DNA from 2 places in the Roseburia yibonii genome. Region 2 is predicted to be linked to the other one. Evidence: predicted binding sites of a transcription regulator. Region 2 holds the regulator's gene; the other holds the start of a gene.
The links. The regulator HrcA, encoded in region 2, represses chaperone genes, less so after heat shock. The targets are predictions, from matches to a motif close to TGTTAGCACTCNNNNNNNNNGAGTGCTAACA.

Region 1: groES (co-chaperone GroES) is a predicted target of HrcA. The motif match lies at 5,634-5,664, and genes of this name have one in related genera.

Annotation. Positions count from the first base shown of each region.
Region 1 covers NZ_JACOQH010000004.1:96,857-113,335, forward strand. The annotation lists gene H8Z76_RS07110 (ABC transporter ATP-binding protein) at 1-1,225, opposite strand, end outside; gene H8Z76_RS07115 (BMP family lipoprotein) at 1,283-2,491, opposite strand; gene H8Z76_RS07120 (alcohol dehydrogenase catalytic domain-containing protein) at 2,574-3,506, opposite strand; gene groL (chaperonin GroEL) at 3,630-5,255, opposite strand; gene groES (co-chaperone GroES) at 5,303-5,587, opposite strand; gene H8Z76_RS07135 (Cof-type HAD-IIB family hydrolase) at 5,803-6,591, opposite strand; gene H8Z76_RS07140 (glutamate synthase subunit beta) at 6,724-8,217, opposite strand; gene gltB (glutamate synthase large subunit) at 8,233-12,786, opposite strand; gene H8Z76_RS07150 (CPBP family intramembrane glutamic endopeptidase) at 13,047-13,826, opposite strand; gene H8Z76_RS07155 (HAD hydrolase-like protein) at 13,807-14,460, opposite strand; gene H8Z76_RS07160 (DNA gyrase/topoisomerase IV subunit A) at 14,457-16,479, opposite strand, start outside.
Region 2 covers NZ_JACOQH010000001.1:42,153-58,631, reverse strand. The annotation lists gene spoIIP (stage II sporulation protein P) at 1-376, shown strand, start outside; gene H8Z76_RS00270 (iron-containing alcohol dehydrogenase) at 466-1,683, shown strand; gene H8Z76_RS00265 (RpnC/YadD family protein) at 1,973-3,016, shown strand; gene lepA (translation elongation factor 4) at 3,068-4,882, shown strand; gene hemW (radical SAM family heme chaperone HemW) at 4,885-6,048, shown strand; gene H8Z76_RS00250 (hypothetical protein) at 6,113-6,700, shown strand; gene hrcA (heat-inducible transcriptional repressor HrcA) at 6,883-7,929, shown strand; gene grpE (nucleotide exchange factor GrpE) at 7,948-8,565, shown strand; gene dnaK (molecular chaperone DnaK) at 8,621-10,498, shown strand; gene dnaJ (molecular chaperone DnaJ) at 10,703-11,878, shown strand; gene H8Z76_RS00225 (J domain-containing protein) at 12,045-12,557, shown strand; gene prmA (50S ribosomal protein L11 methyltransferase) at 12,708-13,661, shown strand; gene H8Z76_RS00215 (16S rRNA (uracil(1498)-N(3))-methyltransferase) at 13,677-14,435, shown strand; gene H8Z76_RS00210 (cysteine desulfurase family protein) at 14,435-15,589, shown strand; gene thiI (tRNA uracil 4-sulfurtransferase ThiI) at 15,603-16,479, shown strand, end outside.

The DNA of each region.
Region 1 (16,479 bases), on a different contig from region 2:
TCGAGCGCGTGATCGTTGTCGCGCCCTGTCCGCTCCGGATATCATATTTTTCGATCAATTTCTTACTGTTATCCGCAAATACTTTCTGGTTTAACACGCCTTTTTTTGCATACGGCTCTCTGTAATAGCCGCGCAGCCCCAGATTGTCCGCAAGGGAAAAATCCATCACCAGTCCGAAATTCTGCCGGTCTTCCGGGATATAGGCAATACCGGCTTCCGCGCGTTTCCGGATCGGTTCCGCCGTGATCTCCTTACCGTTTAGATAAATTTTTCCGCTGTAGACATGCATCAGTCCGGCGATCGCGTCCGCAAGCTCGATCTGACCGTTTCCGGAGACACCGGCAACCGCAAAGATCTCGCCGCCGTGGATCGTAAAGGATACGTCCTTTACCACCTCAAAATGATCCCGGTTCTTTACCGTAAGATGTTCTACTTTTAAGATCTCTTTTCCGAAAGACGCCGGCTTTTTCTCCGTTGTGAAGCTGACCTCACGTCCGACCATAAGATTCGCCATGGTTTTGGTATCCGTCTTTGCGACATCCAGCACATCGATCAGTCTGCCGCGGCAGAGGATCGCGCAGCGGTCCGCTACTTTTTTGATCTCTTCCAGTTTGTGCGTGATCAGTATGATCGTTTTTCCGCCGTCACGCAGTCCCTTGATGATCTTTAACAGGAACTCTATTTCCTGCGGCGTCAGCACCGCAGTCGGTTCGTCAAAGATCAAAATCTCCGCTTCGCGGTAAAGCATCTTTAAGATCTCTACACGCTGCTGAATCGAAACATTTACATCTTCAATCACATCGGTAGGCTTTACTTCCAGGCCATATTTTCTGGAAAGTGCCTCGATATCCGCATTCGCCTTTTTCATATCTACCGTACGAAACAGTCCGAGCACTTTTTTCGTTGGCTCCATGCCCATGATAATGTTTTCTGCCACGGTATAGTTCTGCACCAGTTTGAAATGCTGATGCACCATTCCAATGTTTAATTTTGTGGCATAGTTTGGGGAATCGATCTTTTCTTTTTTTCCGCGGATGAAAATTTCTCCGTCATCCGGCTCATACATTCCAAACAGCATGCTCATCAGTGTAGATTTTCCCGCACCGTTTTCCCCGAGCAGCGCAAAGATCTCCCCTTTTTTGATCTGGAGCGTCACATCATCATTCGCGACAATTCCGGGAAACCGTTTCGTAATGTGTTTCATTTCCACAATGTAATCAGACATGTAAATCCTCCTAAAAGACAGGGAGCCTTCCGGCTCCCCGTACTCTTACTTTTTTCTTTATTTTACTTCAAAATCTTCCGGAGTAATATCATTTACTGTAGCATCTGCTGCCGGAACGATGGTTCCGTCTTTTACTTTATCAAATGCTGCATTGATCTTGTCGATCGTTTCTGCGGAGAGCTGGCATCTGCCTTCTTCGCTGACATATCCGGTTGCATCGGTATCTGCGTGCAGAGTTACGTTTCCGCCCTTAAAGCTTCCTGCTGCGATATCGCACAGTGCGTTGTATACCGTAAGATGCATGTTCTTGATCGCGGAAGTCAGGATGATGTTGGAATCTCCGTTTGCTCCGTCATCATACTGGTCAACGTCACAGCCGATCACTTTGACATCTGTTGCTTCTTTTGCTGCAGTGAACACACCGTTTCCGGATCCGCCTGCCGCAACTAAGATCACATCGACACCTTCATCGATCAGTGCCTGTCCTACTACTTTACCGGTTGCTTCGTCTGCGAAAGTACCTACATAGTTTCCGCCTACATCATTGCCCATGACATCTGTTCCGGCATAGGAAGGAAGTTCTACACATTCTACATCCTTGCCTTCTGTCTCATTGACATATTTGACACCACATTCAAAACCATACTGGTAATCTACGTTGGACGGATATGCGATTCCGTTTACAACTGCAACTTTGTTGGTCTGTGTCTCAAGTGCTGCTGCCATACCAGCACAGAAGGCGCTTTCCTGCTCCGCATAGCACATTGCATAGATATTATCTGCTTCAATGGTATTTCCGTCTGCATCTGTCGGGAAAGAATCTACCAGGATGAATTTTACATCCGGATTGTCCTGCGCGATCGTTCCGATTCCTGCGAACTGGAATCCACAACATACGATAACATCGTAATCTGCTACGATATCAGCTACTGCCTGAACTGCCGCATCGGTATCACCGGTTGTCTCCTGGATCGGAGTTACGGTGCTGTCCGGATTCTCCTTGATGAAATTCTGGATACCATTGTAGTTATCTTCGTTAAAGGAACCGTCATCCACACCGGACGGGCTGCTCACGATCGCGATCTTTAACGCGTTATTTGCTGTCTCTCCTGTGGACGCTGCTTCCGTAGAAGCTGCGGAATCTGAACCGGTTGTGCTCTCTGCTGCGGAATCTGTTTTTCCCGCATCTGCATTGGATGATCCACATGCTGCCATAGAGCATGCCATCGCTGCAACAAGCATCAATGATACTACTTTCTTCTTCATAATATTTCCTCCTGAAAAATATTTTTAACAACAACAGCCATTTTATCATGCATTTGCTGTTTTGTCCATTTCTTATTTTGGGCTAATCAAACCGGAATCCCGCCTTAAACGCGCGTGACGAAAAGGCGTTTTCATAATCGGCAAGTTCATGCAGTTCGATCTCCGGCAGATCGATCAGTCTGCGTTTTAAAAGTTTTAACGCCGGCTCAAACGGGCCGCACCGGCTTCCGACGATCGTAAGCTCGTTCACAACGACCTCACTCATATTGATCTTTGCGTCCCCCGCATAGGTACTTTTTAAGACGATCATTCCCTTTTTTCTCACATAGCGCATGGCGCTCTTTAATCCTTCCGCTCTTCCGGTCGCATCCACCACATATTCGTAGCCCTCCGGCTCTCCTTCGGTCGTCACGTTCGCATAAGGCGCAAAACGTTCCAGTTTTTCCATATGATGGCCGATCACCGTAAGATCCATGCCGTAAAGCGAAAGCACCTCCGTGATCATAAGCGCGAGCCTTCCGTCACCGATCACGGCACAGTTCTTTTTCACATCAAAATGAACCTGCGTGGTCAGCTCTACTGCCGCCGCCAGCGGCTCCGTAAAGATCGCACGCTCCGTCTCAAGTTCATCCGGAACCGGATGCAGCAGCTCCGTGGCGATCGTCATATATTCCGCGAAACAGCCGTCCTTCTCATTCAGCCCTATGACCTTTCTGGTGGAGCAGTGTGTCGGTCTTCCCGTTTTACAGTAAATACAGTGGCCACACGCCTGATTCAATTCACCGACCACCCGTTTTCCGATCAGTTCCGGGCGGTCTGACGCCTCCACGATGCCGACAAATTCATGTCCCATAACCCCGGTAAAATCCGGTTTATATCCGGCAAGCACCTCTTTATCCGTGTTGCATACCGCCGCAAGCAGGATCTTAACCAGGCTTTCTCTTTCTTTTGGCACAGGCTTTGGATAGTCCGTCCGGTACTCCGCTGTTTTTCCATTGTATACAAGCGCTTTCATCTTTTGTCCGCCTCCTTTTTCATCCATTCATTCTAGCACACGGCGCCAACAAAAGAAAGAGGCATCTGCATCGTGCAGATACCCCTTTGTATCTCAACTTTCTGTAATTCCATGAATTTCAGATTACATCATACCCATTCCCGGGTTTCCGCCTGCCGGCATTGCCGGAGCATCTTCTTTGATATTCGCAACTGCGGATTCTGTTGTAAGAAGTGTAGATGCTACGGAAGTTGCGTTCTGTAATGCGCTTCTTGTAACCTTAACCGGATCAAGAATACCAGCTTCTACCATATCTACATATTCCTCTGTCGCTGCGTTAAATCCGAATCCTTCTTTGGATTCTTTTACTTTATTGATGATGACTGCGCCTTCCAGACCAGCGTTTGCCGCAATGTAGTAAAGCGGAGCTTCGAGTGCTTTTAAGATTACCTTCGCACCGGTCTTCTCGTCACCTTCCAGGGTATCAGCAAGTGCGGAAACCGCTTTGGTCGCATGGATGTATGCAGAACCGCCGCCTGCGATGATTCCTTCTTCCACTGCTGCTCTTGTTGCGTTCAAAGCATCTTCCATACGGAGTTTTGCTTCTTTCATCTCTGTCTCGGTTGCTGCGCCGACACGGATGACTGCTACGCCGCCTGCAAGTTTTGCAAGTCTTTCCTGTAATTTTTCTTTGTCAAATTCAGATGTGGTCTCTTCGATCTGTGCGCGGATCTGACCGATTCTTCCTTTGATGGCATCTTTGTCGCCTTCGCCGTCAACGATAACGGTGTTTTCTTTCTGAACCTTTACAGATTTTGCACGTCCGAGCTGATCCATTGTAGTCTCTTTCAGGTCAAGACCAAGTTCATCGGAGATTACCTGACCGCCGGTAAGGATCGCGATATCCTCAAGCATTGCTTTTCTTCTGTCGCCATATCCCGGAGCCTTTACAGCAACTACGTTGAATGTTCCACGCAGTTTGTTTACGATCAGTGTTGTAAGTGCTTCGCCTTCTACATCTTCTGCGATGATAAGAAGTTTTGCACCGGACTGTACGACCTGCTCTAACAATGGAAGGATTTCCTGGATATTGGAGATCTTCTTGTCAGTGATCAGGATGTACGGATCATCTAAAACCGCTTCCATCTTATCCATATCGGTGCACATATATGCGGAGATATATCCACGGTCGAACTGCATACCTTCTACGAGGTCAAGTTCTGTCTGCATGGTCTTGCTTTCCTCGATCGTGATAACACCGTCGTTGGATACTTTTTCCATTGCGTCAGCAACCATGTTTCCTACGGTCTCATCGCCGGCAGAGATAGAAGCAACCTTTGCGATCTGATCTTTGCCGTTTACTTTTGCGGACATTGCCTTGATCGCTTTTACTGCCTCATCGGTAGCTTTCTTCATACCACGTCTTAAAACGATCGGATTTGCGCCGGCTTCCAGGTTCTTCATTCCTTCCTGAACCATTGCCTGTGTCAGAACTGTTGCGGTTGTGGTACCATCACCTGCTACATCATTGGTCTTTGTCGCAACTTCTTTTACGAGCTGTGCGCCCATGTTTTCAAACGCATCTTCCAGTTCCACTTCTTTTGCGATCGTAACACCATCGTTTGTGATGAGCGGAGCGCCATAGGATTTATCTAAAACTACGTTTCTTCCCTTCGGTCCTAATGTTACTCTTACGGTATTTGCCAGTTTATCTACACCTGCACCCAAAGCTGCTCTTGCTTCTGTGCCATATTTAATCTCTTTTGCCATGATATCTGCCTCCAATTATTTTTATCTTGATTTTTTACTTTTTAAACTTATTCCACTACTGCGAGAATATCGCTCTGTCTTACGATGATATACTCATTTCCGTCGAGTTTTACTTCTGTTCCCGCATATTTAGAATAAATGACTTTCTGTCCTTCTTTGACCTGCATGGTAACTTCTTTTCCGTCTACCACTCCGCCAGGACCTACTGCAACAACTTCCGCTTCCTGCGGCTTTTCCTGTGCTGCACTGGTAAGAATAATTCCTGATTTTGTTTTTTCCTCTGCCTCAAGCTGTTTTAATACAACTCTGTCTCCTAATGGTACTAATTTCATTTTTATTCCTCCTTAATTCAAGTCTGCTTTTTATCGATTTTTGTGTTATTAGCACTCATTTCGTTTGAGTGCTAACTGATAATTCATATATTATGATTTTCCTTTTCAATGTGCAACCAGAATTTCTTTTTATTTTTTTGTGTTTTTCTCTCGTATTCTCGTTTTTTCTTATGTTTTACTCTCTTTTTCTTACTTTTCTCATTTTTATGATTATTTTATATTTCGCGGATCAGACCATAATGCAGCAGACCCTGATAGATCCCATCGTCTTTTAATTCCGTTGTCACATAGTCCGCCGCCTCTTTTGCCTCTTTCGTTCCATTTCCCATTGCCACACCATGTGCGACATACCGCAACATATCCAGGTCGTTCACGCTGTCTCCGAACGCATAAGTATCTTCCCGCGCGATTGAGAAGAGCTCGCAGGCTTTCTGTATCCCGGAGGCTTTGCTGAATCCCTTTGGCACAAATTCCGCAACCGGGGCATCATGGATCAGGATCTCATAGTCCTCCTTCAATGCTTCAACTGCCTTTTGATACGCCGGATCCGGCAGCGCGCAGGAAAACTTGGAGATCTCCCACTTTCCCTCATTTCCGGTGATTGGAAGCAGGTGTTCCCCGATCTCTTTTCGCATGCGGTCCGGATAATCATCCCCCACAAATTCTGCCGCATCCAGATACAGATCCTTCTTTCCTTCCATGACTACCGGCATATGACAGGAACGGAAGATCGCAAGCACACGCTCTGCTTCCTGTTCTTCGATCTTCTTATAAAAGAGTTCTTTTCCGTGCTCTTCAATATATGTCCCGCATCCCGCGATAATACCATCAAATCCCAGGTCAAGAAGTTCCTCCGCCTGAATGAACGCGCGTGTCCTTCCACTACAGATAAAGGTCAGATGCCCGTTTTCACGCAATGCCCGGATCGCCCGTTTTGTACTCTCCGGGATCCACATATGCGCATCCCAGATCGTTCCGTCAATATCAAAAAATACTGCTTTCATCTTATTCTCTCTATACTTTCTTATTTATTTTGCACTTCTTTTTATTTTACAGATATTTCCCCTCCTGTCAATGAAAAAGGACCGCATCACAGGCTCTGTGATAACGATCCTTTTTCTCATTCTGTTTTGATTTTACTGTACCGACAGATAGGAGTAACCCATCAGACTTTCATCTACTTCTCTTGCTACCTCTCTGCCCTCACGGATTGCCCATACAACTAAGGACTGTCCTCTGTGCATGTCACCCGCTGTGTATACATTCGGTACGCTGGTCGCGTATTTTCCTGCTTCGGTTGCCACATTGGTGCGCTGATTTAACTCTACACCAAAAGCATCTGCCACATATTTCTGTGTACCGAGGAATCCTGCCGCGATGAGTACCAGGTCTGCGTCCATCTTGCTCTCGGAACCAGGTACTTCCACCATCTGCATTCTGCCGGTCTTCTCATCCTTTTTGCCCTCAAGCTTTACGACTTTAAGGCCGCAGAGATTTCCGTTCTTATCCTTTAAGAATTCTTTGACTGTCGTAGTGTAGATACGCGGATCCTGTCCGAATACCGCGATCGCTTCTTCCTGACCGTAATCTGTCTTGCAGACCTTCGGCCACTCCGGCCACGGATTGTCCTCTGCACGGGTATCCGGTGCCTTCGGCATCATCTCAAGCTGTGTCACGGAAGCGGCACCATGACGGATACAGGTTCCGACACAGTCATTTCCGGTGTCACCGCCACCGATGATCACGACTTTTTTACCCTTCGCGGAAATATATTTGTTGTCCTTTAAACCAGAGTCGAGAAGGCTCTTTGTCGTTGCGGATAAGAAATCCACTGCAAAATAGATTCCCTTTGCGTCTCTGCCCGGTGCATTGATATCTCTCGGATTTTTCGCACCGCAGGCTAAGATCACGCGGTCATATTCTTTTAAAAGTTTTGCAGGCTTTACTTCTTTTCCGACATTTGCGCCGGTCACAAATTCAATGCCCTCTTCTTTCATGACATTGATCTTGCGGTCGATGACTTCTTTCTGCAGCTTCATGTTCGGGATACCGTACATTAACAGTCCGCCCACACGGTCATCACGCTCAAATACAGTAACCTGATGTCCACGTTTGTTTAACTGGTCTGCTGCCGCAAGTCCTGCCGGACCTGAGCCTACGACTGCGACTCTCTTTCCGGTGCGTACCTTTGGCGGTTTTGCTGCCGCGTAGCCCTGCTCATAGGCATTTTCAATGATCCCGTGCTCATTTTCCTTTACGGAAACGGAATCGCCCCAGTGGCCGCAGGTACAAGCCGCCTCACAGAGTGCCGGGCATACTCTTGATGTAAATTCAGGGAAGTTATTGGTCTTCTTTAAACGGTTATAAGCCTGTTCCCAGTTTCCGCTGTATACCAAATCATTCCACTCCGGAACGAGGTTATGAAGCGGGCAGCCGGAAGCCATACCCGAAATCATCTCGCCGGACTGGCAGAACGGAACGCCGCAGTTCATGCAGCGCGCGCCCTGTTTTTGCTGTTCTTCTTTCGAGAGAGGTGTATGGAACTCGTTAAAGTTCTTAATACGCTCTTTTGGTGAAACCGCCTTTGCTGTTTCTCTCTCATAATCCATAAATCCTGTTGGTTTTCCCATCTTTGCGTCCCCTCCCTAATTCTTCATATTTGCGTAGAATGCTTCGATCTGTGCCTGTTCGGAAGAAAGACCTTTTTCCTCCATCTGGACGATCGCCATCATCATACGGTTGTAATCATACGGAATGATCTTTTTAAATTTCGGCAAATACTCGCTGAAATTGTCTAAGATTGCTTTTCCTTTTTCCGAATTTGTCAGTGCGACATGCTCTTTGATCATGTCTTTTAATTCCATAACATCATACTTGGATGTCACTTCCTCGGAGAATACCATCTCCTTGTTCATGCGGGTGTAAAGATCGTTATCTTCATCGAGTACATACGCGATACCGCCGCTCATACCTGCCGCAAAGTTCTTTCCGGTCTTTCCAAGGACTACCACACGTCCGCCGGTCATGTATTCACATCCGTGATCGCCGACACCTTCTACGACTGCGGTAGCGCCTGAGTTACGCACGCAGAACCGCTCACCGGCAACACCGTTGATAAATGCCTTCCCACTGGTCGCACCGTACAATGCCACGTTACCGATTACGATATTTTTATCTTTTTTGAACTTGACACCTGCCGGAGGATATACCACAAGTTTTCCGCCGGATAAACCTTTTCCGAAGTAATCGTTGCTGTCGCCGACGAGTTCCAGGGTCAGTCCTTTCGGAATGAACGCACCAAAGCTCTGTCCGCCAGCGCCGTTACATTTGATAATGAAGGTATCCTCATCCAGCTTGTCATCATAACGTTTTGTGATCTCGGAACCAAAGATCGTACCAAAGGAACGGTCGGTGTTGGTCACTTCCACGTCAATGCTGCGCTTCTCGCCCTTTTCGAGCGCTCCCGCGAGCTGTTTTAAGAGGACTTTTTCATCCTTGGTCTTTTCAAGTTCAAAATCGTATACCTGTTTCGGATCAAAGGTAACCTTCTGCTTTGCGTCCGCAAACGGGTTATTTAAGATCTTGGACAGATCGATCTCTTTTTCATGTCCTGCCAGATCCTCACGAACCTTTAACAGATCACTTCTTCCGACCATCTCATCCACGGTACGGAAACCTAATTTTGCCATATATTCACGCAGTTCTTCCGCGATAAAGCGCATGAAGTTTTCTACATATTCCGGTTTTCCCGCAAAACGTTTGCGCAGTTCCGGATTCTGTGTCGCAATACCTGCCGGACAGGTATCCAGGTTGCAGACACGCATCATGACACAGCCCATTGTTACAAGCGGTGCAGTCGCGAAACCGAATTCCTCTGCACCGAGCAGTGCCGCGATCGCAACATCACGTCCGCTCATCAGCTTACCGTCGGTCTCGATACGAACCTTGTTACGCAGTCCGTTCATGATCAGTGTCTGATGTGTCTCTGAAAGCCCGAGCTCCCACGGAAGTCCCGCATTGTGGATGGAACTCTGCGGAGCCGCACCGGTACCACCGTCATAACCGGAGATCAGTACAACCTGCGCTCCTGCCTTTGCAACACCGGCTGCTACTGTACCAACGCCTGCCTCAGATACCAGTTTTACCGAAATTCTCGCGTCACGGTTTGAATTCTTCAGATCGTAGATCAGCTGCTCCAGATCTTCGATCGAGTAGATATCATGATGTGGCGGCGGGGAGATCAGTGCCACGCCCGGCGTGGAAAGTCTGGTCTTTGCGATCCACGGATATACCTTTTTGCCCGGAAGATGTCCGCCTTCACCAGGCTTTGCGCCCTGTGCCATCTTGATCTGGATCTCTTCCGCACTTACGAGGTAACGGCTGGTAACACCGAAACGTCCGGATGCTACCTGTTTGATCGCAGAGCAGCGGTCCAACTTGCTGTGCTTGCTTGCGATACGATCCGGATCCTCACCACCTTCACCGGTATTTGACTTACCGTGGAGACGGTTCATCGCGATCGCCAGTGTCTCATGCGCTTCTTTGGAAATAGAACCGTAGGACATTGCGCCCGTCTTAAATCTGGTCACAATGGAATCCACGCTCTCAACCTCTTCAAGCGGAACACCTTTTTTCGGATAATTGAAATCCATCAGTCCACGGATGTTCATGTGCCGCTCTTCGCTGTCCACAAGATCCGTATACTGCTTGAACATCTGATAATCACCGCGTTTGGTTGACTGCTGCAGCAGATGGATGGTCTGCGGATTGTAAATGTGCTGTGCGCTTCCGCTTCTCATCTTATGACGTCCCACACTGTCTAATGTGAGGTCTGTCTCCAATCCGAGCGGATCGTATGCTTCGGAATGCAGTGCGTTTACATTGTTCTGGATATCTTCCAGTGTGATTCCTCCGATACGGCTCACCGTATTTGTGAAATATTTGTCAATCACATCCTTGTCGATACCGATCGCTTCAAAGATTTTGGATCCCTGATAAGACTGGATCGTGGAAATACCCATCTTGGACGCGATCTTTACGATACCGGTCATGATCGCGTTGTTGTAATCATCGATCGCAGCGTAATAATCTTTGTCAAGCATATGCTCGTCTACCAACTGCTTTACCGTATCCTGTGCCAGGTACGGGTTGATCGCACAGGCACCATAACCCAAAAGTGTCGCAAAATGATGAACTTCTCTCGGTTCCCCGGACTCCAAGATCATCGCAACCGCTGTTCTCTTCTTGGTGCTTACCAGATGCTGCTGTAACGCGGATACGGCAAGCAAGGACGGGATCGGCACATGGTTTTCATCCACGCCTCTGTCGGAGAGGATCAGAATGTTTGCTCCGTCACGGTATGCACGATCCGCCTCTACAAAGAGATGGTCGATCGCTTTTTCCAGACTCGTATTCTTGTAATATATAATAGGAAGAACTACAACTTTAAAGCCTTCCACTTTCATCGATTTGATCTTCATCAGGTCGGTATTGGTAAGGATCGGGTTGTTGACCTTTAACACCTGACAGTTGATCGGTTTTTCCTCGAGAAGGTTTCCGTCCTCACCGATGTAAACGGTTGTGGAAGTTACGATCTTCTCACGGATGGAATCGATCGGCGGATTGGTTACCTGAGCGAACAGCTGTTTGAAATAGTTAAACAGCGGCTGACGGTCATTGGAAAGTACCGCGAGGGAAGTATCGATACCCATCGCTGCTGTACCCTCTCCACCATTTTTTGCCATCGGAAGGATGACATCACGCAGGGATTCATACGTATAACCGAACGCCTTCTGCATTTTCTGGCGGTCTTCTTTTTTGTATTCCGGCACACGCTCATTCGGGATCTTTAAATCCTTTAACTGGATCAGATTGCGGTCAAGCCACTCACCATACGGCTGACGGCTTGCGTAATAATCTTTTAATTCCTCATCATCGATCACGCGTCCTTCGACCGTATCTACCAGTAACATCTTGCCCGGTCTCAATCTCTCCTTCGCCACGATCTTGGTCGGATCGATATCCAGTACGCCGACCTCGGAAGAAAGGATCAGCTGATCGTCATCCGTAATGTAATAACGGGAAGGACGAAGGCCGTTACGGTCAAGTACCGCACCCATCTTATCGCCATCGCAGAAAAGAATGGAAGCAGGTCCGTCCCACGGCTCCATCATGGTCGCGTAATACTGATAGAAATCTTTCTTTTTCTGTGCCATCAGCGCGTTGTTCGACCACGGTTCCGGGATCATTATCATAACCGCAAGTGGAAGATCCATACCGCTCATTACCAGGAATTCCAGTGTGTTATCCAACATTGCCGAGTCAGAACCTTCGGTATTTACTACCGGAAGGACTTTCTGCAGCTCACCCTTTAAGTGATCGGACTCCATGGTCTCTTCTCTTGCCAACATCTTATCGGCATTACCACGGATCGTATTGATCTCACCGTTATGTACGATAAAACGGTTCGGATGCGCTCTCTCCCAGCTCGGATTTGTGTTCGTTGAAAAACGGGAGTGTACCATGGCGATCGCGGATTCATAATCCTTGTCCTGCAGATCCGCGAAAAACATACGCAGCTGATCCACTAAGAACATACCCTTGTATACGATCGTACGGCTGGATAAGGAAACCACATAGGTATTATCATTACTCTGTTCAAATACACGGCGCGCAACATAAAGCTTGCGGTCGAAGTCCAGTCCCTTCGCAACATCCTTCGGACGTCTTACAAATGCCTGCATGATACATGGCATACAGTCAACCGCTTTTTTACCAAGTTTGGTCGGGTCGGTCGGCACTTCTCTCCATCCGAGGAATTCCATGCCTTCTTTGTCGATGATGACTTCAAACATCTTCTTTGCCTGATTGCGTGCAAGCTCGTCCTGCGGGAAGAAAAACATACCGATACCGTAGTCTCTCTCTCCGCCCAGCTCGATACCAAGCGGCTTTACTGCCTTGGTAAAGAACTTATGTGAAATCTGTAACAGAATACCAACACCGTCACCGGTCTTTCCTTCTGCGTCCTTTCCTGCTCTGTGCTTCAAGTTCTCTACGATCTTCAGTGCGTTTTCCACTGTCGCATGGCTCTTAACGCCTTTGATATTTACGACAGCACCGATACCGCAGTTGTCATGCTCGAACCGAGGATCATACATACCCTGCGCGGTTCTGTTGCTTTCATTTACCTGTGCTTCCATCTTATCTTCCTTTCTCTGTACTACGAAAAATCCCGTTTTCCGCTTGTTAAAACATACTATACAACTTTTTTTTTCATTTGTAAATAATTATTTTCGTTATATTGTCTGATAATATGACTGCAAAGCAGTTTTGTAATTATTTTCTGACTATTTGAGATATTTTATATAAAAAAGAGGCTTATACGCACATCTTTTTCTTATTTCCGCCGTCTGCGAAAATAATTTTTTCTGTACGATAAGCCCCTTTGCTTATTTTTTCTTTAATTGTATTTAAGTTGTTTCTCAAATAGCCTGCCCTTTGTGAGGTACGCTGTTATTATAATGGATATTGCGAGCAAACACAAGGATATTGGAACAAAAAATTGATTTTCTTCTGTAAATCCCTGCAAAAATCCGGTTTCTACCCGCGCTACCGCTACCGCATTTGCCGCCGCATGCGCAAGCACCGGCACAAGCAGTGTTCCTTCGGTCTCATAGACCACCGCAAGAAAGATCCCGATCAGTCCCGCATACAGAAACTGGACAAGATTAAAGTGGATAAGCCCGAAGACGAGCCCGGATATAACGATCGCCATTCCCATCCTGCCACTGCGCTTTAATCGGTTATAAACAATCCCCCGGTACAGCATTTCTTCAAGTATCGGTGTCACAACAGAAGTTCCGAAAAGCTCCACCCACACGGTACTGCTGAAAAACGACGCGTTTACTTTCTGATAAGTCTCTGACTGCTCTTTCAAGTCGGTCATCAGGATCAGGTTATTTAACGAAACCGACAGGCATACCGCCGCCGCGCAGACGAGCAGCAGCCGGAACAGCTTTTTTTCCCTCATTTCCTGTGGCTGCCCTCTCCTGTCACTGAAGTAGGGATAGACGATCGACGGCGAGGACAAAAGTGCCGTCAAAATCTGAAGCGCCATCGGACTTATGGTATTTTCCCCGATTGCAAGTGTAAGCAGCATATAAACACAGTCAGATACCACGACATACAACGCGACCGGATACAGCGCGTCCCATATGTTTCTAATTTTCGTGCTCCACAAGATAACGTTCCACCTCTTTCATGGAAGGCAGTACCACTTTTGCGCCCTCCGCAAGCAGTTCTTCCGCTGTTCCATAGCCGTAGGACACGCCGATGCACTCCATGTGGAGTTTGGCGGCACCGATCGCGTCAAACCTCGTATCCCCGATCAGCACGCACTCCTCCGGTTTTTTCTCCATACGGCGCAGTGCCTCGATCAGCACATCCACCTTTTCGTTGCGCGGGCCGTTCATCTCAGCCCCGGTCACTTCATCAAAATACGAAAGGATTGAAAAATGCTCCAGAATCTTTTTGCAGGAGCTCTCCGGCTTGGAGGACGCAAGCGCTGTCCGATACCCTTTTTCTTTGAACGTGACAAGCACCTCTTCGACGTCCGGATAAAGCTCACACTCGAAGATTCCGGTCTTGTGGTAGCGTTCCCGGTATTTTGCAACTGCCTGCTTCGCCTGCTCCTCCGAAAATCCATAATGTTCCATAAAAGTGTTCATAAGCGGCGGTCCGACAAAGAATGCCAGTTTTTCCGTCTCCGGCTCATGGATCCCAAAATGATCCAACGCGTACTGTGCGCATTTTGTGATTCCGGGACCTGAATCTACCAGTGTTCCGTCAAGATCAAACAGGATCGTCTTTTTCATCGCTTTACTCCTTTGGTGTCCCGGTTCGCCACATGCAGACGGTTTAACACCACTTCTTTGTCTTTTATCCTAACGCTGACCGGCTCATCTTCCTCTCTTAAAAGATAAATCGCCTCAAGCTGATCGCCGGATGCCAGACGCATCCCGCGGACACCTACCGCGCCCTTTTTCTTTTCCGGGATCGTTCCTGCCTCTATGCGCAGGAACATATCCTTTGCGGACTGCATCACAATATGGTCGCTTTCCGCCACCGGATGCACAAAGAGAACCATGTCCCCCTCGTTTAACTTTGTAGCCGCTGTCGTGCGCTTTGCCACATCAAACTCTGCTCCGCTCACCAGTTTTAACATTGCCGTTTTTGTTCCAAACAGGAGTTTCTTCTGCCGGATATCCGCCATCGGCGCAATATAGACCAGATTTTCCTCACTGCTGTTGTAATTGCTCAGATTATCGATCGGCGTTCCCTTGTCACGGAATTTTCCGTACGGAAGATCTAAGACTTTTAACAGATGCATCTGTCCCCTGTCCGTAAAAATACAGATCTTGTCGGTATTTTTACAGCGCAGGATATAGCGGTTCTCCGTATCCGCCGCCTCTTTGTTCCGTTCATACGCTCCCACGTCAATGGTCTTTGCATATCCGAAACGATCCATCAGGAACACAACATCCATTTCTTCGATCTTCTTTTCCTCAAAGACCGCTTCCGCCGCGTTCTCGATCGCGGTTCTCCTTGGCATCGCGTATTCTTTCTTATAACGTTCCAGCTCTTTTATAATCACTTTTGCCATCGTTGCGCGGTTACTCAAAATATCCTCGTATTCCGCGATATGCTTTAACGTCTCATCATGATCTTTCATCAGTGCTTCGATCTCAAGACCGATCAACTTATAGAGACGCATCTCAAGGATCGCGGACGCCTGCCGCTCGGTAAAGCGCAGCTGCATGGCTTTTTCTTCCGATTTCTTTGATTTTAAGCGGATATTTGTGATATCTCCCGTCATCAGGCACGCCTTCGCGTCTTTCACATTTTTACTGCCGCGCAGGATCTCAATGATCAGGTCGATGACATCGCATGCCTTGATCAATCCTTCCTGAATCTCCTTTTTATCGAGTTCCTTTGCAAGCAGGGTCTTATATTTTCTGGTTGCAAGCTCATACTGGAAATTCACATGGTGCCGGATCAGCGGCACAATGCCGAGTGTCTCCGGTCTTCCGTCCGCGACTGCGAGCATATTGACACCGAAAGTATCCTCCAATTTTGTCTTTTTGTAGAGCATGTTCTTTAAATTCTCAATGTCCGTGCCCTTTTTCACCTCAATGACGATACGGATGCCTTCCTTGGAAGACTGGTTGGAAATATCCACGATATCGGTCGTCTTTTTGGACTCTACAAGACCATAGACATCATTTAAGAATTTTCCGATATTGAGGCCGATCATCGTATACGGGATCTCCGTAATCACCAGATGCTCCCTGCCGCCTTTTCCTTTTTCCACTTCCACTTTTCCGCGGATCTTGATCTTTCCCATACCGGTAGAATAGATGGAAAGCAGTTCGTCTTTGTTTGTGACGATACCGCCGGTCGGGAAATCCGGCCCTTTGATGTATTCCATCATCTGTTCCGTATTGATATCCGGATTTTTCATGTACGCGATCACACCGTCGATCACTTCGCCAAAGTTATGTGGCGGGATGTTCGTTGCCATACCGACCGCGATCCCTTCCGCGCCGTTGATCAAAATGTTCGGGACTTTGACCGGGAGCACTTCCGGCTCTTTCTCCGTCTCATCAAAGTTTGGTACAAAATCGACCACATCCTTGTCAAGATCGGACAGATAGACATCCTGGGTCAGTTTCTTCAAGCGCGCTTCCGTATAACGCATGGCTGCGGCTCCGTCTCCCTCAATCGAGCCAAAGTTTCCATGCCCGTCAACAAGCGCCATCCCTTTTTTAAAATCCTGTGCCATAACGACCAGCGCTTCATAAATGGAGCTGTCTCCATGCGGATGGTATTTACCC
Region 2 (16,479 bases):
GGTCGTGATCGATCTGCACCGTGATGGGGTTGCGGACACGACAAGGCTGGTTGCGGATGTCAATGGAAAGCAGATGGCATCGATCATGTTTTTTAACGGGTTAAGCCGTACCACGGCAACGGGGGATATCCCCTACCTCTACAACCCGAATCTTTCGGACAATCTGGCGTTCTCGCTGCAGATGCAGTTGAAGGCGAAACAGTATTATCCGGGATTCTCGCGGTCAATCTATCTGAAGGGATACCGTTATAATATGCATTACTGTCCGAAGACACTTTTAGTCGAGGTCGGGGCGCAGACGAATACCGTGGATGAGGCGATGAGCGCAATGGAACCGCTTGCGGATATTTTATACCGTGTACTGACTGGAAATTAGAGGAAAGCGGTTCCTTTTCCATGGGGAATGTGTTATTCTGGACTTATCCAGAAAATAAGAAAAAAGCTGGGAGAAGGAGGATTTTTATTATGGCAAGATTTACATTACCAAGAGATCTGTACCACGGAAAAGGCGCGCTTGAGGCGTTAAAGACTTTCGAGGGAAAAAGAGCGATCATCTGTGTAGGCGGGGGATCGATGAAGCGTTTCGGATTCCTTGAAAAAGCGCAGAAATATCTGGAAGAAGCAGGTATGGAAGTAAAGCTGTTTGAAGGCATTGAGCCGGATCCGTCTGTGGATACGGTTATGAAGGGCGCGGCAGTCATGCAGGAATTTCAGCCGGACTGGATCGTTGCGATGGGCGGCGGATCTCCGATCGACGCAGCAAAAGCAATGTGGATCAAATATGAGTATCCGGATGTGACATTTGAGGATATGTGCAAGGTGTTCGGGCTTCCGAAACTGCGCCAGAAAGCACACTTCTGCGCAATCTCATCCACGTCTGGAACGGCAACGGAAGTTACCGCGTTTTCCATTATCACGGATTATGAAAAAGGAATCAAATATCCGATCGCGGATTTTGAGATCACACCGGACGTTGCCATTGTTGACCCGGATCTTGCGGAGACCATGCCGCAGAAACTGGTGGCGCACACCGGAATGGACGCGATGACACACGCAATCGAGGCATATGTTTCCACGGCAAACTGCGATTTTACCGATCCGCTTGCACTCTATGCGATCCATATGATCCAGAATGATCTGGTAAAATCTTACAATGGAGATATGGAAATGAGAGATTCCATGCACAATGCGCAGTGTCTGGCGGGAATGGCATTTTCCAACGCACTGCTCGGAATCGTACATTCCATGGCACATAAGACCGGCGCCGCATTTGCGGATTACGGCGCACATATCATCCATGGAGCTGCGAACGCGATGTATCTGCCGAAAGTAATTGCGTTCAACGCAAAAGATGAGACCGCAAAGAAGCGGTACGGTGCGATCGCGGATTACATGAATCTTGGCGGAAACAGCGATGATGAGAAAGTGGATCTTCTGATCCGGTATCTGCGCGGTATGAATGATGAACTGAACATCCCGCACTGCATCAAAAATTATGGCGCGGACAGTTATCCGACTGAGCAGGGATTTGTCCCGGAGGAAGTATTTTTAGAGAGACTGCCGGAAATCGCGGCGAATGCAATTCTGGATGCCTGTACCGGTTCTAACCCGAGACAGCCGAGCCAGGAGGAGATGGAAAAACTCTTAAAATGCTGCTACTATGATACGGAAGTGGATTTTTAGAATAAAAAAGAAAAGTAGAAAGTTAGATAGAACCGGTGCCCGGACAGAAATGTCTGGGCGCCGGTTTTTTAGAATCAATAGTTTATAATAATTTAATTTGTTCCCGGAATCGGCGTGTGCTAAGATAAATATATAAAAGCATATTTTCTATCCGGACAACAGTCCGTCTGTCCGCCATCCGGCGGTTCTAAACATTCTTGTTATTTCAGAAAATTCATGCTTTTTCCACAATCAAAAAGCAGGGGTTTTCGAAGAAATTACTCCTGCGGCAACAGGAGGAAAATAAAATATGGACAAAACAAAAGAAACAGGAAATCAGGTATACCGCAGTTACAAAGACAGGCTGTTCCGCATGGTGTTCCGGGAGAAAAAGGAGCTGCTCGGGCTTTATAACGCAGTGAACGGCACGTCATACACCGATCTGGAGGCGCTTACCGTCGTGACACTGGAAAACGCTATTTACATGAACATGAAAAATGATCTGGCGGTCGTCATGGATTTTTACATGGATCTGTATGAGCATCAGAGCACCTATAATCCGAATATTCCGCTTCGCAACCTGCATTATGTGGCAAGGGAGCTGCGCAGCTGGAGCGGTGGTCGGACAATTTATGGGAGACAGCTCGTAAAGATACCGACACCTCGCTTTTTCGTGTTCTATAACGGAAGGGATATGCAGCCGGAGCGGCAGGTGTTAAAGTTGTCCGACGCGTTCATGAACCCGGAGGAAGATCCGGCACTGGAATTAAAAGTTGTGATGTTAAATATCAACCTCGGCAGGAATAAAGAACTGATGGAACAGTGCCATACGCTGCTTGAATACGCGCAGTTTGTTGACCGGCTCAGAACCTGTGAAAAGAGCATGGGACGGGAAGAAGCGGTGAAGCATACGGTGGATACCTGCATCAGGGAAGGGATCCTGCGGGATTTCCTGTTAAAATACAGGGAGGAGGCCATAGAGATGTGTATCTTTGAATATGATGAGGAAGAGACCCTGCGTCAGCTGGGACAGCAGAGCTATGAGGAAGGCGTAGCAGCCGGGATTGAGCAGGGCAGAACAGAAGGAGTGACGATCGGAATCGAGCGTGGCAGAGAAGAAGGCAGGCTTGTCGGGGAAGAACAGCTGCTTTTTCGACAGATCTGTACAAAACTGAAAAAAGGAAAAACGTCGGAGATGATCGCGCAGGAACTGGAAGAAGATCTTTCACCGATACGATCCATCTGCGAGGCGGCAGAAGAATTTGCGCCGGAGTATGACTGGAAAGCAGTTTATGAAAAATGGAAAGGTGAGCCTTTCTGTGACAACAAAAATCAGTTGAAGAAACCGCTCTGATGCATTATAATAAACCCATTGAATTGCAGTTAGACGGAGGAATAGAGATAAATGTCACATATCGATCAGAGTAAAATCAGAAACTTTTGCATCATTGCACATATTGACCATGGAAAGTCCACGCTGGCGGACCGCATCATTGAGATGACCGGAACACTGACCAGCCGTGAAATGCAGTCGCAGGTACTTGATAATATGGATCTGGAGAGAGAACGTGGAATTACGATCAAATCGCAGGCGGTGCGCATTATTTATAAAGCAAAAGACGGAGAAGAGTATATCTTTAATCTGATCGATACCCCGGGGCATGTCGATTTTAACTATGAGGTGTCGCGAAGCCTTGCGGCGTGTGATGGAGCAATCCTTGTGGTAGATGCGGCACAGGGGGTAGAGGCACAGACACTTGCAAATGTCTATCTGGCGCTTGATCATGACCTGGATGTGCTTCCGGTCATCAACAAGATCGATCTTCCGAGCGCACAGCCGGATGAGGTTGCGCAGGAGATCGAGGATGTCATTGGTATAGAGGCGATGGATGCACCGCGTATCTCTGCAAAGACAGGTTTAAATATCGAAGATGTTTTAGAACAGATCGTAACGAGGATCCCGGCACCACAGGGAGATCCGGAGGCACCGCTCAAGGCACTGATCTTTGATGCAATCTATGATTCCTATAAGGGCGTGATTGTATTTTGCCGGATCATGGAGGGCTGTGTAAAGGTCGGCACAACGATAAAGCTGATGGCGACAGGCGCGATGGATGAAGTGACGGAAGTGGGCTATTTCGGAGCCGGTCAGTTTATCCCGTGTGAGGAATTGAGTGCTGGAATGGTAGGCTATATCTGTGCGGGGATCAAGAATGTGCGTGAGACACGCGTGGGTGATACGGTGACGGAAGCAGACCGGCCGTGTGCGGAGGCACTTCCTGGCTATAAAAAAGTAAATCCGATGGTTTACTGCGGACTTTATCCGGCAGACAGCGCAAAATACCCGGATCTTCGGGATGCACTCGAGAAACTTCAGATCAATGACGCGGCTTTGCAGTATGAACCGGAGACATCGGTCGCACTTGGATTTGGTTTCCGGTGTGGCTTTTTGGGACTGCTTCATTTAGAGATCATCCAGGAGCGGCTGGAGCGTGAGTTTAATCTGGATCTTGTTACAACGGCACCGGGTGTTATCTACAAGATCCATAAGACGGACGGAGAAGTGATCGAGCTGACAAATCCATCCAATCTGCCGGATCCGTCTGAGATCGAATATATGGAAGAACCGATGGTGAGTGCGGAGATCATGGTGACCAGTGAGTACATTGGAGCGATCATGGATCTGTGTCAGGAGCGCCGCGGTGTTTATATCAGTATGGAATATATTGAAAAAACGCGTGCACTGATCAAATATGATCTGCCGTTAAATGAGATCATCTATGATTTCTTTGATGCGTTAAAATCCCGTTCCAGAGGATATGCGTCCTTTGATTATGAAATGAAGGGCTATGTGCGCTCCGAACTCGTGAAGCTGGATATTCTGGTCAATAAGGAAGAAGTGGATGCGCTTTCCTTTATCGTATTTAAGGACAGTGCGTATGAGCGCGGAAGAAAGATGTGCGAAAAATTAAAAGAAGAGATTCCGAGACATCTTTTTGAAATTCCGATCCAGGCAGCAGTTGGTGGAAAGATCATTGCACGTGAAACGATCAAGGCAATGCGCAAAGACGTGCTTGCCAAGTGTTACGGTGGTGATATTTCCAGAAAGAAGAAGCTGCTCGAAAAGCAGAAAGAAGGAAAGAAGCGGATGCGCCAGGTCGGCAATGTAGAAATTCCGCAGGAAGCATTCATGAGTGTGCTGAAATTAGACGAGGAATAAAAATGGCAGACAAGTCGTTGGAATTATATGTGCATATTCCGTTTTGTGTCCGAAAATGTGAGTATTGTGATTTTCTGTCCGCACCGGCCGGTGCGGACACGCAGCAGGAATATGTGCGGAATCTGCTGCTTGAAATAGAACAAAAAGGCGTTCGCTGTACGGATTATGAGGTGACAACCATATTTTTCGGCGGTGGAACGCCTTCTATATTAAAAGCGGGCTGGATCGCGGATATCCTAAATGCGATACACCGGAATTTTAAAGTGCGTAAGGATGCGGAAATAGCAATAGAATGCAATCCGGGGACACTTACGTTTGAAAAACTTTCTATATATAAGAGTGCAGGCATCAACCGGATCAGTGTTGGACTGCAGTCGGCTTCGGATGCGGAATTAAGGGAACTTGGCAGGATCCATACCTATGAGGACTTTTTAAAAAGCTATGATCTGATCCGCAAAAAAGGATTTTCAAATGTTAATATCGATCTGATGGCGGCACTTCCCGGACAGACATTAAAAAGTTATGAGCAGACCCTGCGGCGGGTGCTTGCGCTCAAACCGGAGCATATTTCGGCGTACAGCCTGATCATAGAGGAGGGAACGCCCTTCTATGAGAAGTATGAGGCGGATGAGCTGCTGCGTGAGAAGGGTGAGAAGCCGCAGATGCTTCCATCGGAGGAAACAGAACGCCTGATGTATGAGCGGACGAAGGAACTGCTTTTGGCGCATGGTTATGAGCGCTATGAGATTTCCAATTATGCGAGAAGGGGATATGCGTGCCGGCACAACATCGGTTACTGGCGTAGAGAGAATTATCTTGGATTTGGACTGGGAAGCGCTTCCCTGCTAGAAAATGAACGCTTCCATAATACAACGGATCTCACGGACTATCTTGGCGGAGATTATCTGGCGTACGAGCAGGAAAAGCTGGACAAAAAGAGCCAGATGGAAGAGTTTATGTTTCTCGGACTCCGTATGACCGATGGGATTTCGACAGAATGTTTTCGACAGACATTCGGGCTTACGGTGGAACTTGTCTACGGACCGGTGTTAGAGCAGCAGATCGCGGATCAGCTTTTGAGAAAAGAGGATGGGCGGATCTTCCTGACAGAGCGCGGGCTGGATGTCAGTAATTATGTGATGGCACAGTTTTTGCTCGATAAGTAGCAGTTGCAAACGGGATGGAAAAACAGTATGATAAGTACAAACAATAAAAGGAGGACTTGGAATTATGGATGGAAATTATACAAACGGGGGACAGCCATATCCAGGGGGAGATCCACAGTGGGATAACAAACAGTGGAATAACGGACAGTGGCAGGGGCAGCAGCAGTACTGGCAGGGCGGAAATCCGCAGTGGCAGGCACCGCAGCCGAAAAGTCAGGTGAAAGATGTTTTCTGTAATCTGCTGCTTGTGATCTTTATTCTGCAGATCGTGGTTTCGCTTGTCATGTTAAATGATATTTTGTCAGTGATGCAGTTTTCCGGATACTATAACGGAGCATACCCGGAACTGCTTTATTCCGGCGGGTATGTGGCGTGCAGCGTGATCGCGTTTGCGCTCTCGATCGCGATGATCGTATTTTTGGTACTTGACATTGTAAAGATTAACAAGGCTGGCTACAAGATTACCGGACTGATCCTGTTCGCGATCTTTTTACGCCCGGGGTATTACATATGGCGTGCCTATATATTAGGAAGAAAGAAAACATTTCCGATCATTTATACGGTGATCTATTCCTTACTGGTTGCAGGAAGTGTGATCTACAGTGTCGTCGGGATCTTCCGGATGGTCTTTGACATGGCAGCATATTATTAAGAAAAAGGAAAAAGAGGATTGGTGTGGGTGATTCCCATGCGGATCCTCTTTGTTTTTGAAAAAAATTGAAATAGGTGTTGACAAAGAAAATGTATGGTGCTATCTTAAATACATAGAAATTAGCACTCCAAACAAGTGAGTGCTAACAAAACAAAAAGATATCAGGAATCGGAAGTGAGAACATGGAAGACAACGGATTAGATGAACGGAAAACCAAAATTTTAAATGCGATTATCAAGAATTATCTGGAGACCGGAGAACCGGTGGGATCCCGGACAATTTCCAAATATACCGATTTAAATTTGAGTTCGGCAACGATCCGCAATGAAATGTCTGATCTGGAAGAACTGGGCTATATCTTACAGCCGCATACTTCGGCAGGCAGAATTCCTTCCGATAAAGGATACCGGTTTTATGTCGATCATCTGATGGAGGAAAAGGACAAAGAAGTGGCGGATATGAAAGCATTCGTCATCGAGCATACGGAAAAGATGGATCAGGTGCTGCAGCAGGTAGCAAAGCTGTTAGCCGTGAATACAAACTATGCGACAATGATCACTTCCCCACAGACACATCACAGCAAGGTGAAGTTTTTACAGCTTTCGAATGTGGATGAACATAATATTCTGGTGGTTGTAGTATTGGAAGGCAATCTGGTAAAGAATAAGATTATCCCGGTCGATGAGCCGATCGACAATGAGCAGATGTTAAAGCTGAATATGCTGTTAAATACCAACCTTACCGGATTTTCCATGGAAGAGATCAATATTGGAACGATCGCTTTACTAAAGGAAAAAGCAGGAATCCACAGCAAGCTGATCGGCAGTGTACTGGATGCGGTTGCCGAGGCGATCAATGAAGGCGAGGATTTGGAAATATATACCAGCGGGGCAACGAACATCTTAAAATACCCGGAACTCAGTGATTCCGGAAATGCAAGTGAGCTGCTTAACGCATTTGAAGAAAAAGATCAGCTGGTCAGCCTGGTTACAGAGAACCTCGCGGAAGACGAGGAACAGACAGGAATCCAGGTTTATATAGGAAATGAGGCACCGATTCAGACCATGAAGGACTGCAGTGTGGTGACAGCAACGTATGAATTGGGCGAAGGCGTGAAGGGAACGATCGGAATCATCGGACCCAAGCGTATGGATTATGAGAACGTCATGAGCAATCTGAAGAATCTGAAGGCACAGCTGGATGGAATCTTGGATCGCAGAAAGAAGTAGGAGAAAGGGGCTAACAAAGTGTCAGATAAGAAAAAAGAGGAAGAAGTATTAGAAGAGGTTTTGGAAGATCTCGAAAAAGATGCCGCAGATCAGGCTGAGAAAAAGAAAGATACTTCAAAAGATAAAGAAGAACCGAAGAAAGAGGAAAAAGCCGAAAAGACAGAAAAAAAGAGCGGCTTTAAGAAAAAGGAAAAGAAAGACAAAAAGGATGAGAAGATCGAGGAACTGACCGATCAGGTGAAACGCCAGATGGCGGAATTTGATAACTTCCGTAAGCGGACGGAAAAAGAAAAAACACAGATGTTCGAGACGGGCGCGAAAAGCGTGATCGAAAAGATTCTTCCGGTCATTGATAATTTTGAAAGAGGACTTGCAGCTGTTCCGGAAGACGAAAAAGACAGTGCTTTCGTTGACGGAATGGATAAAGTATATCGTCAGATGCTCACAGAGCTTGACGCGATCGGCGTAAAACCGATCGAAGCAGTTGGCAAGGAGTTTGATCCGGAATTCCACAATGCAGTCATGCAGGTGGAAAGTGAAGAATACGATTCCGGAATTGTGGCTCAGGAATTACAAAAGGGTTACATTTACCATGACTCAGTCGTAAGACACAGCATGGTAGCAGTAGTACAGTAACAGGCAGGAAACAAACATTCAAAATAAAGAATATATTTAATCAGGAGGCTTTATTATGAGTAAAATAATTGGTATTGACTTAGGAACAACAAACAGCTGTGTAGCAGTTATGGAAGGTGGAAAACCTACCGTTATCGCAAACCAGGAAGGCGCAAGAACAACACCTTCTATCGTGGCTTTTACCAAGACAGGAGAAAGACTGGTTGGTGAGCCGGCAAAACGTCAGGCAGTTACCAATGCAGAAAAGACCATTTCTTCTATCAAGAGACACATGGGTACGGATTACAAGAAAGAGATCGAAGGAAAACAGTATTCTCCGCAGCAGATCTCCGCAATGATCTTACAGAAATTAAAAGCGGATGCGGAAGGATACCTTGGAGAAAAAGTTTCAGAAGCAGTCATCACAGTACCGGCTTACTTCAATGACGCACAGCGTCAGGCAACCAAAGACGCAGGTAAGATCGCAGGTCTTGATGTAAAACGTATCATCAACGAGCCGACCGCAGCAGCGCTTGCTTATGGCCTTGACAATGAAAAAGAGCAGAAGATCATGGTATACGATTTAGGTGGTGGTACATTCGATGTATCTATCATTGAGATCGGTGACGGCGTTATCGAAGTATTATCTACAAACGGTGATACACATCTTGGTGGTGATGATTTTGATAACCGTATCACACAGTGGATGATCGATGAATTCAAGAAAGCAGAAGGCGTTGATCTTTCCGGTGACAAGATGGCAATGCAGCGTCTGAAAGAAGCTGCAGAGAAAGCAAAGAAAGAGCTTTCTTCCGCAACAACAACAAACATCAACCTTCCGTTCATTACAGCTACTGCTGAAGGACCGAAGCATTTTGATATGAACCTTACCAGAGCAAAATTTGATGAACTGACACATGATCTGGTAGAAAAGACAGCAATCCCGGTACAGAACGCAATGAAAGATGCAGGACTTACCAATGCGGATCTTGGCCAGGTACTCTTAGTTGGTGGTTCTACCCGTATCCCGGCTGTACAGGATAAGGTAAGACAGATCACAGGCAAAGAGCCGAGCAAATCCTTGAACCCGGATGAATGTGTAGCAATCGGTGCATCCATTCAGGGTGGTAAACTTGCAGGTGATGCAGGCGCAGGCGATATCTTACTTCTGGATGTTACTCCGCTTTCTCTTTCCATCGAGACTATGGGTGGCATTGCAACCAGACTGATCGAGAGAAATACTACGATCCCGACCAAGAAGAGCCAGATCTTCTCTACTGCAGCCGATAACCAGACTGCCGTTGATATCAACGTAGTACAGGGTGAAAGACAGTTCGCGAGAGACAACAAGTCCTTAGGACAGTTCCGTCTGGATGGTATCCCGCCAGCACGTCGTGGTGTTCCGCAGATCGAAGTTACATTTGATATCGATGCCAACGGTATCGTAAATGTATCCGCAAAGGATCTTGGAACCGGAAAAGAACAGCATATTACCATTACAGCAGGTTCTAATATGTCCGATGAAGATATCGATAAGGCAGTAAAAGAAGCAGCTGAATTTGAAGCACAGGATAAGAAGAGAAAAGAAGCGATCGACACCAGAAATGATGCAGACGCATTTGTATTCCAGACCCAGGAAGCACTGGATCAGGTAGGCGCAAATCTGGATCCGGCTGACAAATCTGCAGTAGAAGCAGACCTGAAAGCATTGAAGGATCTGGTAGAAGCAAATCCGCAGCCGGAAAACATGACAGATGCACAGATCGCAGATATGAAGGCAGCAAAAGAAAAACTGACAGAGTCTGCACAGAAAGTATTTGCAAAGATGTATGAGCAGGCACAGGCAGCACAGGGCGGTCAGACAGCAGGACCGGACATGGGTGCAAACGCAGGCGCAGCAGGTGCAGGCAATGCAGATGATGATGTAGTAGATGCTGATTACAAAGAAGTTTAATTAGACAGCGAAGCAAAATACCGGAGATTCGGTATGAATGCCGCCGCGGATGCGGATGGCGCAAGCCAGGAAGCATGCCTGGAACAGAAAAGTTTCAGGCATGCTTGTTTGGATTGTTATATAGATCTTTACAGCCGGATGAGGCCGCAAAGATCTATGTGACAATAATCAGGCTGTCTATATATAAAGAAGAGGGAATTGAAAATGGCTGAACAGAAAAGAGATTATTATGAAGTGCTCGGTGTAGACCGAAACGCGGATGAAGCAACAATTAAAAAAGCATATCGTGTTCTGGCGAAGAAGTATCATCCGGATGCGAACCCGGGGGATAAAGAGGCAGAAAAGAAATTTAAAGAGGCTTCTGAGGCATATGCAGTTTTAAGCGATGCGGAGAAGAGAAAACAGTATGATCAGTTCGGTCATGCGGCGTTTGATGGCAGTGCAGGCGGAGGAGCAGGCGGATTTGATTTCTCCGGTATGGATATGGGAGATATCTTTGGAGACATTTTCGGAGACTTCTTTGGCGGTGGAAGCAGAAGCCGGAGAGCAAACAACGGACCGATGAAAGGCGCGAATATCCGCACCAGTATCCGGATCACATTTGAGGAAGCAGTTTTTGGATGCGAAAAAGAAATTGAACTGGTTTTAAAAGATGAGTGTAAGACCTGTCATGGAAGTGGTGCAAAGCCCGGAACTTCCAAAGAAACCTGCCCGAAATGCGGCGGTAAAGGAAAAGTGGTATACAGCCAGCAGTCACTGTTTGGTATGGTGCAGAATGTACAGAGCTGCCCGGATTGTAACGGAACCGGTCAGATCATTAAGGAGAAGTGTCCGGACTGCCGCGGAACCGGATATATCGCGAGCAAAAAGAAGATACAGGTATCTATCCCGGCGGGTATTGATGACGGACAGAGCGTAAGGATCCGTGAAAAAGGGGAACCGGGTGTAAATGGTGGACCGCGTGGAGATCTTCTGGTGGAAGTTGTGGTGTCCAGACATCCGATCTTCCAGAGACAGGATATGAATATTTACTCCACGGCACCGATCTCATTTGCACAGGCAGCGCTCGGTGGAGAGGTTCGTATCAACACCGTAGACGGAGATGTGCTCTACGAGGTAAAACCGGGTACCCAGACTGATACCAAGATCCGGCTGAAAGGAAAAGGTGTTCCGTCACTGCGTAACAAGGCAGTTCGTGGTGATCAGTATGTCACGCTGGTTGTACAGGTGCCGACCGGATTGAATGAAGCAGCAAAAGAAGCGCTGCGCGCATTTGACGAACAGACCGGACAGACGTTAAAGAAGCAGGGAACAGCGGAAGCGAAACCGAAGAAAAAAGGATTTAAAGACAAAATAAAAGAAGCATTTGATGAAATGTAAATAAAAAGCGAGAAAGGCAGTGCGGTAAGGGCATTGCCTTTTTGCTTTACAGTCCGGTAAAATTTGGAAATGGAGTTGACTTCCTCTTTAAGTAGTTGTAAACTTTGTATCAGTGAATGGTTTATTTCGGTTGCAAAGGAGTGTTTGTCAAAAAGGGGTAAAAACCATGGAACAGAGCAAAACAACACGAAAGAAAACAGAAGAGGGAACAGAGCGAAGCATTCTTTCCATAGAGGAGGCAGAAGTATTAAGGCATTCTTTAGAGAGGAAAGAGCGCGAGCTGAAAAGAGGGCAGAGGCAGCTTGAACTCGACAGAAAGCGGTTGCAGCGGGAAAGTGAATCGGAACGCGCCAGGCTTGCGAGAGAGAATCAGCTGTTTGCCATGAAGTGGAGTCTTCTGGAAGAGGAAGTAAAGAGGCTTGCGGATGAAAAGCAGCAGGTGGAAAAGCAGAAGATCTTTTATGAGCAGATCAATGAATTTGAACGCAGATCATCCTCCTCAGGAGCTACGATCCGCGGGGAGATGTTTTTTGCCGGAGTCACCAGTGAGCTGGCACTGAAAAAGCGATACAAGGATCTGATCAAGATCTATCATCCGGATAACATTTCGGGAGATACCAATACCATACAGGAGATCAACCGGGAATATGACGAGTTGAAAGACAGACTGGAAGGCTAGGCCGCGGCAGTATATGTTACTGCCGCGGTTTTCTCTTGTGTGTGGGAAAAACGGGGCAGTTGCAACCGAAAACAAACTGTGTTATGATATAAAACAAGTATGCCTTCTATAATAGAAGGTAAAATTGCAGACGGAGCAAAAGGTGAAAAAATGAAATGGAATAAATTTACGATTGAAACGACAACACAGGCAGAGGATTTTGTCAGTGCGATGTTAAATGACCTTGGCATTGAGGGAATTGAAATTGAAGACAACATACCGCTGACGGAGGAAGAACAGAAGGGGATGTTTATTGACTTCCCGCCGGAACTTCCGGAAGATGACGGGACAAGCAGAGTTAGCTTTTATCTGGAAGAACAGGAAGACGCGAAGGAAATTCTGCGAAAAGTCATGCTGGGTCTGGAGGAACAGCGGCAGTTTGTGGATGTCGGAGCCGGAACGATCTCATCCAGCCAGACCGAAGATGTTGACTGGATCAATAACTGGAAGAAATTTTTCCAGTCCTTCTACATTGATGATATTTTGATCAAACCGACCTGGGAAGCGTTAAAAGAAGAAGATAAGGACAAGTTCCTGATCGAGATTGACCCGGGTGTGTCCTTTGGAACCGGAAAACATGAGACAACACAGCTTTGTATCCGGCAGCTCCGCAAATACTTGAAGAAGGGTGACCGGGTACTGGATGTCGGCTGTGGAAGCGGGATTCTCTCGATTGTTGCGATGAAACTCGGTGCGTCCCATGTGGTTGGAACAGATCTGGATGAGAACTGCATGACTTCGACTTATGAAAATATGGAAGTGAACCATCTGCCAAAAGAAATGGGTGAGTTTTATGTGGGAAATCTCATCGATGATGTGGCACTGCAGGAAAAGGTCGGGACGGAAGTCTATGATATCGTGGTTGCGAATATTTTAGCGGATGTTATCATTCCGATGGCACCGGTGATCCCTGCGCGGTTAAAAAAAGGCGGCGTGTTCATTACATCCGGGATCATTGATTTTAAAGAGAATGAAGTAAAGGAAGCCATTGAAAAAGCAGGACTTACCGTGCTTGAGATCAATCATCAGGGTGAGTGGGTAAATATTACCGCACAGAAGAATTAGATCCAGGAGAAAGAAATGTATCAGTTTTTTGTAGAAGATGCGCAGATCGGAAAAGAGTTTATTACGATCACCGGATCGGATGTCAATCATATAAAAAATGTCCTTCGGATGAAGCCGGGGGAAAAGATCCGTGTCAGCAACCAGCAGGGAAAAGATTACTACTGTGAGATTCTGGAACTCGGGGATGATTTTGTACAGGCAGATATTTTAGATTCCGAGGCGGCGGGAACAGAGCTCGGTGCAAAGATATTTCTGTTTCAGGCACTGCCGAAGGGCGACCGAATGGAAACCGTGATCCAAAAGGCGGTAGAGCTCGGAGTGTACGAGATCATTCCGGTTGCGATGAAATACTGCGTGGTGAAGCTGGACGCAAAGAAAGCGGAGAACAAGAAAAAACGCTGGCAGGCGATCGCGGAGAGCGCGGCAAAGCAGTCCAAGCGGAGCCGGATACCGGTAGTACATGAGGTGATGGATTTTGCCTCGGCAGTGGAATACGCAAAAAACTGTCAGGTGAATCTGGTTCCCTATGAAAATGAACGTGGTATGGTGGCAACGCGGGAAGCACTGGATTCCTTACATGCGAAGGATTCTATCAGTGTGATGATCGGACCGGAGGGCGGTTTTTCCGAGGAGGAGATCGAAAAAGTGCGCACGGAGCATATGCAGGTGATCTCACTGGGAAAACGCATTCTGCGTACCGATACAGCGGCGATCGCCACGCTGTCACTTTTGATGCTGGAACTTGAAATGATGGAGGCTAAACAGGAAAAATGATGGAAGCATATCTGGACAATTCAGCGACAACGCGGTGCTCAGACCGGGCATTTGCGCTGATGCAAAAGGTTCTTCTTGAGGATTACGGGAATCCGTCCTCGCTGCATATGAAAGGTGTGGAGGCGGAACGCTATGTGAAAGCGGCAAGAGAAAAGATCGCAAAGACACTGAAAGTGACGGAAAAAGAGATCATCTTTACGTCCGGCGGAACGGAGTCCAATAACCTTGCCATTCTCGGAACAGCATTTGCAAACCGCAGAACGGGCAACCGGATCATTACGACTGCTGTAGAACACGCATCGGTTGCAAATCCGATGAAGTTTTTGGAGGAAGAGGGATTTGAAGTAATCTATCTTCCGGTGGATGAAAACGGCGTGATCTCCTTAAAAGATCTGGAGGAGGCACTGAGCGATCAGACGATCCTTGTTTCACTCATGCATGTCAACAATGAGATCGGAGCCGTAGAGCCGGTTGAGGAGGCAGCGGCGCTCGTGCATGAAAAGTGTCCCAAGGCGCTGGTACATGTGGATGCGATCCAGTCGTACGGAAAATTCAGGATCTATCCGAAGAAAAGCGGGATCGATCTGCTTTCCGTGAGCGGACATAAGATCCATGGTCCGAAAGGCAGTGGATTTTTATATGTGAAAGAAAAAACAAAGATAAAGCCGATCATCTATGGCGGCGGACAGCAAAACGGTATGCGCTCCGGGACGGAAAACGTACCGGGGATCGCGGGGCTTGGCGAAGCAGCGGCAGAAATTTATGAAGATTTTAAAGAGAAGCAGGACAGGCTCTATGCCTTAAAGGAACGGTTTATCCGGGAAGTCACAACGATACCGGGTGTCTCGGTCAATGGAAAGACCGGCCGTGACAGCGCACCGCATATCGTGAGCGTGAGCGTGGAGGGAGTCCGCGCAGAGGTACTTTTACATTCGTTAGAGGACAAACAGATCTATGTGTCTTCGGGATCGGCATGTTCCTCCAATAAGCCGGCGGTGAGCCGTACATTGAAAGGGATCGGGTTAAAGCAGAACCTTCTGGATTCTACGGTGCGGTTCAGCTTTTCCGTACACACAACGGAAGAGGAGATCGATTACGCGGCGGATGTGTTAAAAACACTGGTTCCTGCATTGCAGAAGTATACCAGACATTAGAAAGGAAATGGAAATGTACAGAGCATTTTTGATTAAATACGGAGAGATCGGAGTAAAAGGCAAGAACCGATATGTGTTTGAGGATATGCTGGTAAAGCAGATCCGCTTTGCCTTGAATCCGGTGGATGGAGAATTTGAAGTAAGAAAAGAACAGGGAAGGATCTACGCCGAGGTCATAAGCGATGAGTATGATTATGACGAGACGGTAGCCGCACTGAAAAATGTATTTGGAATCGTTGCGTTCTGCCCGGTCGTCCTGGTGGATGATGAAGGCTTTGACAAGCTTGCGGAAGATGTGGTGCGCTATTTAAAGGCGGCTTATCAGAAGACGGATTTTACGTTTAAAGTCAATGCGAGAAGAGCGAGAAAAAATTATCCGATGAATTCCATGGAGATCAATGCAGCGCTTGGAGAAAAGATCCTTGACGCACTTCCGGAGACCAAGGTGGATGTCCACAACCCGGAGGTTATGGTAAGCATTGAGGTGCGAAACCAGATCAATATCTACTCTACGGAGATCCCGGGACCGGGCGGAATGCCGGTCGGTTCAGCGGGAAGGGCAATGTTACTGCTTTCGGGCGGAATCGACAGTCCGGTAGCCGGTTATATGATCGCAAAGCGTGGTGTTGAGATCGAGGCAACCTATTTTCACGCACCGCCATACACCAGTGAACGCGCAAAACAGAAAGTGGTCGATCTCGCGAAGATCGTTGCAAAATATTCCGGACCGATCAAACTGCATGTGGTCAACTTTACAGATATCCAGCTGTATATTTATGAAAAGTGCCCGCATGAGGAGCTTACGATCATCATGCGCCGTTATATGATGCGGATCGCGCAGCATTTTGCAGAGAATCATAAATGTCTCGGACTGATCACCGGCGAGAGTA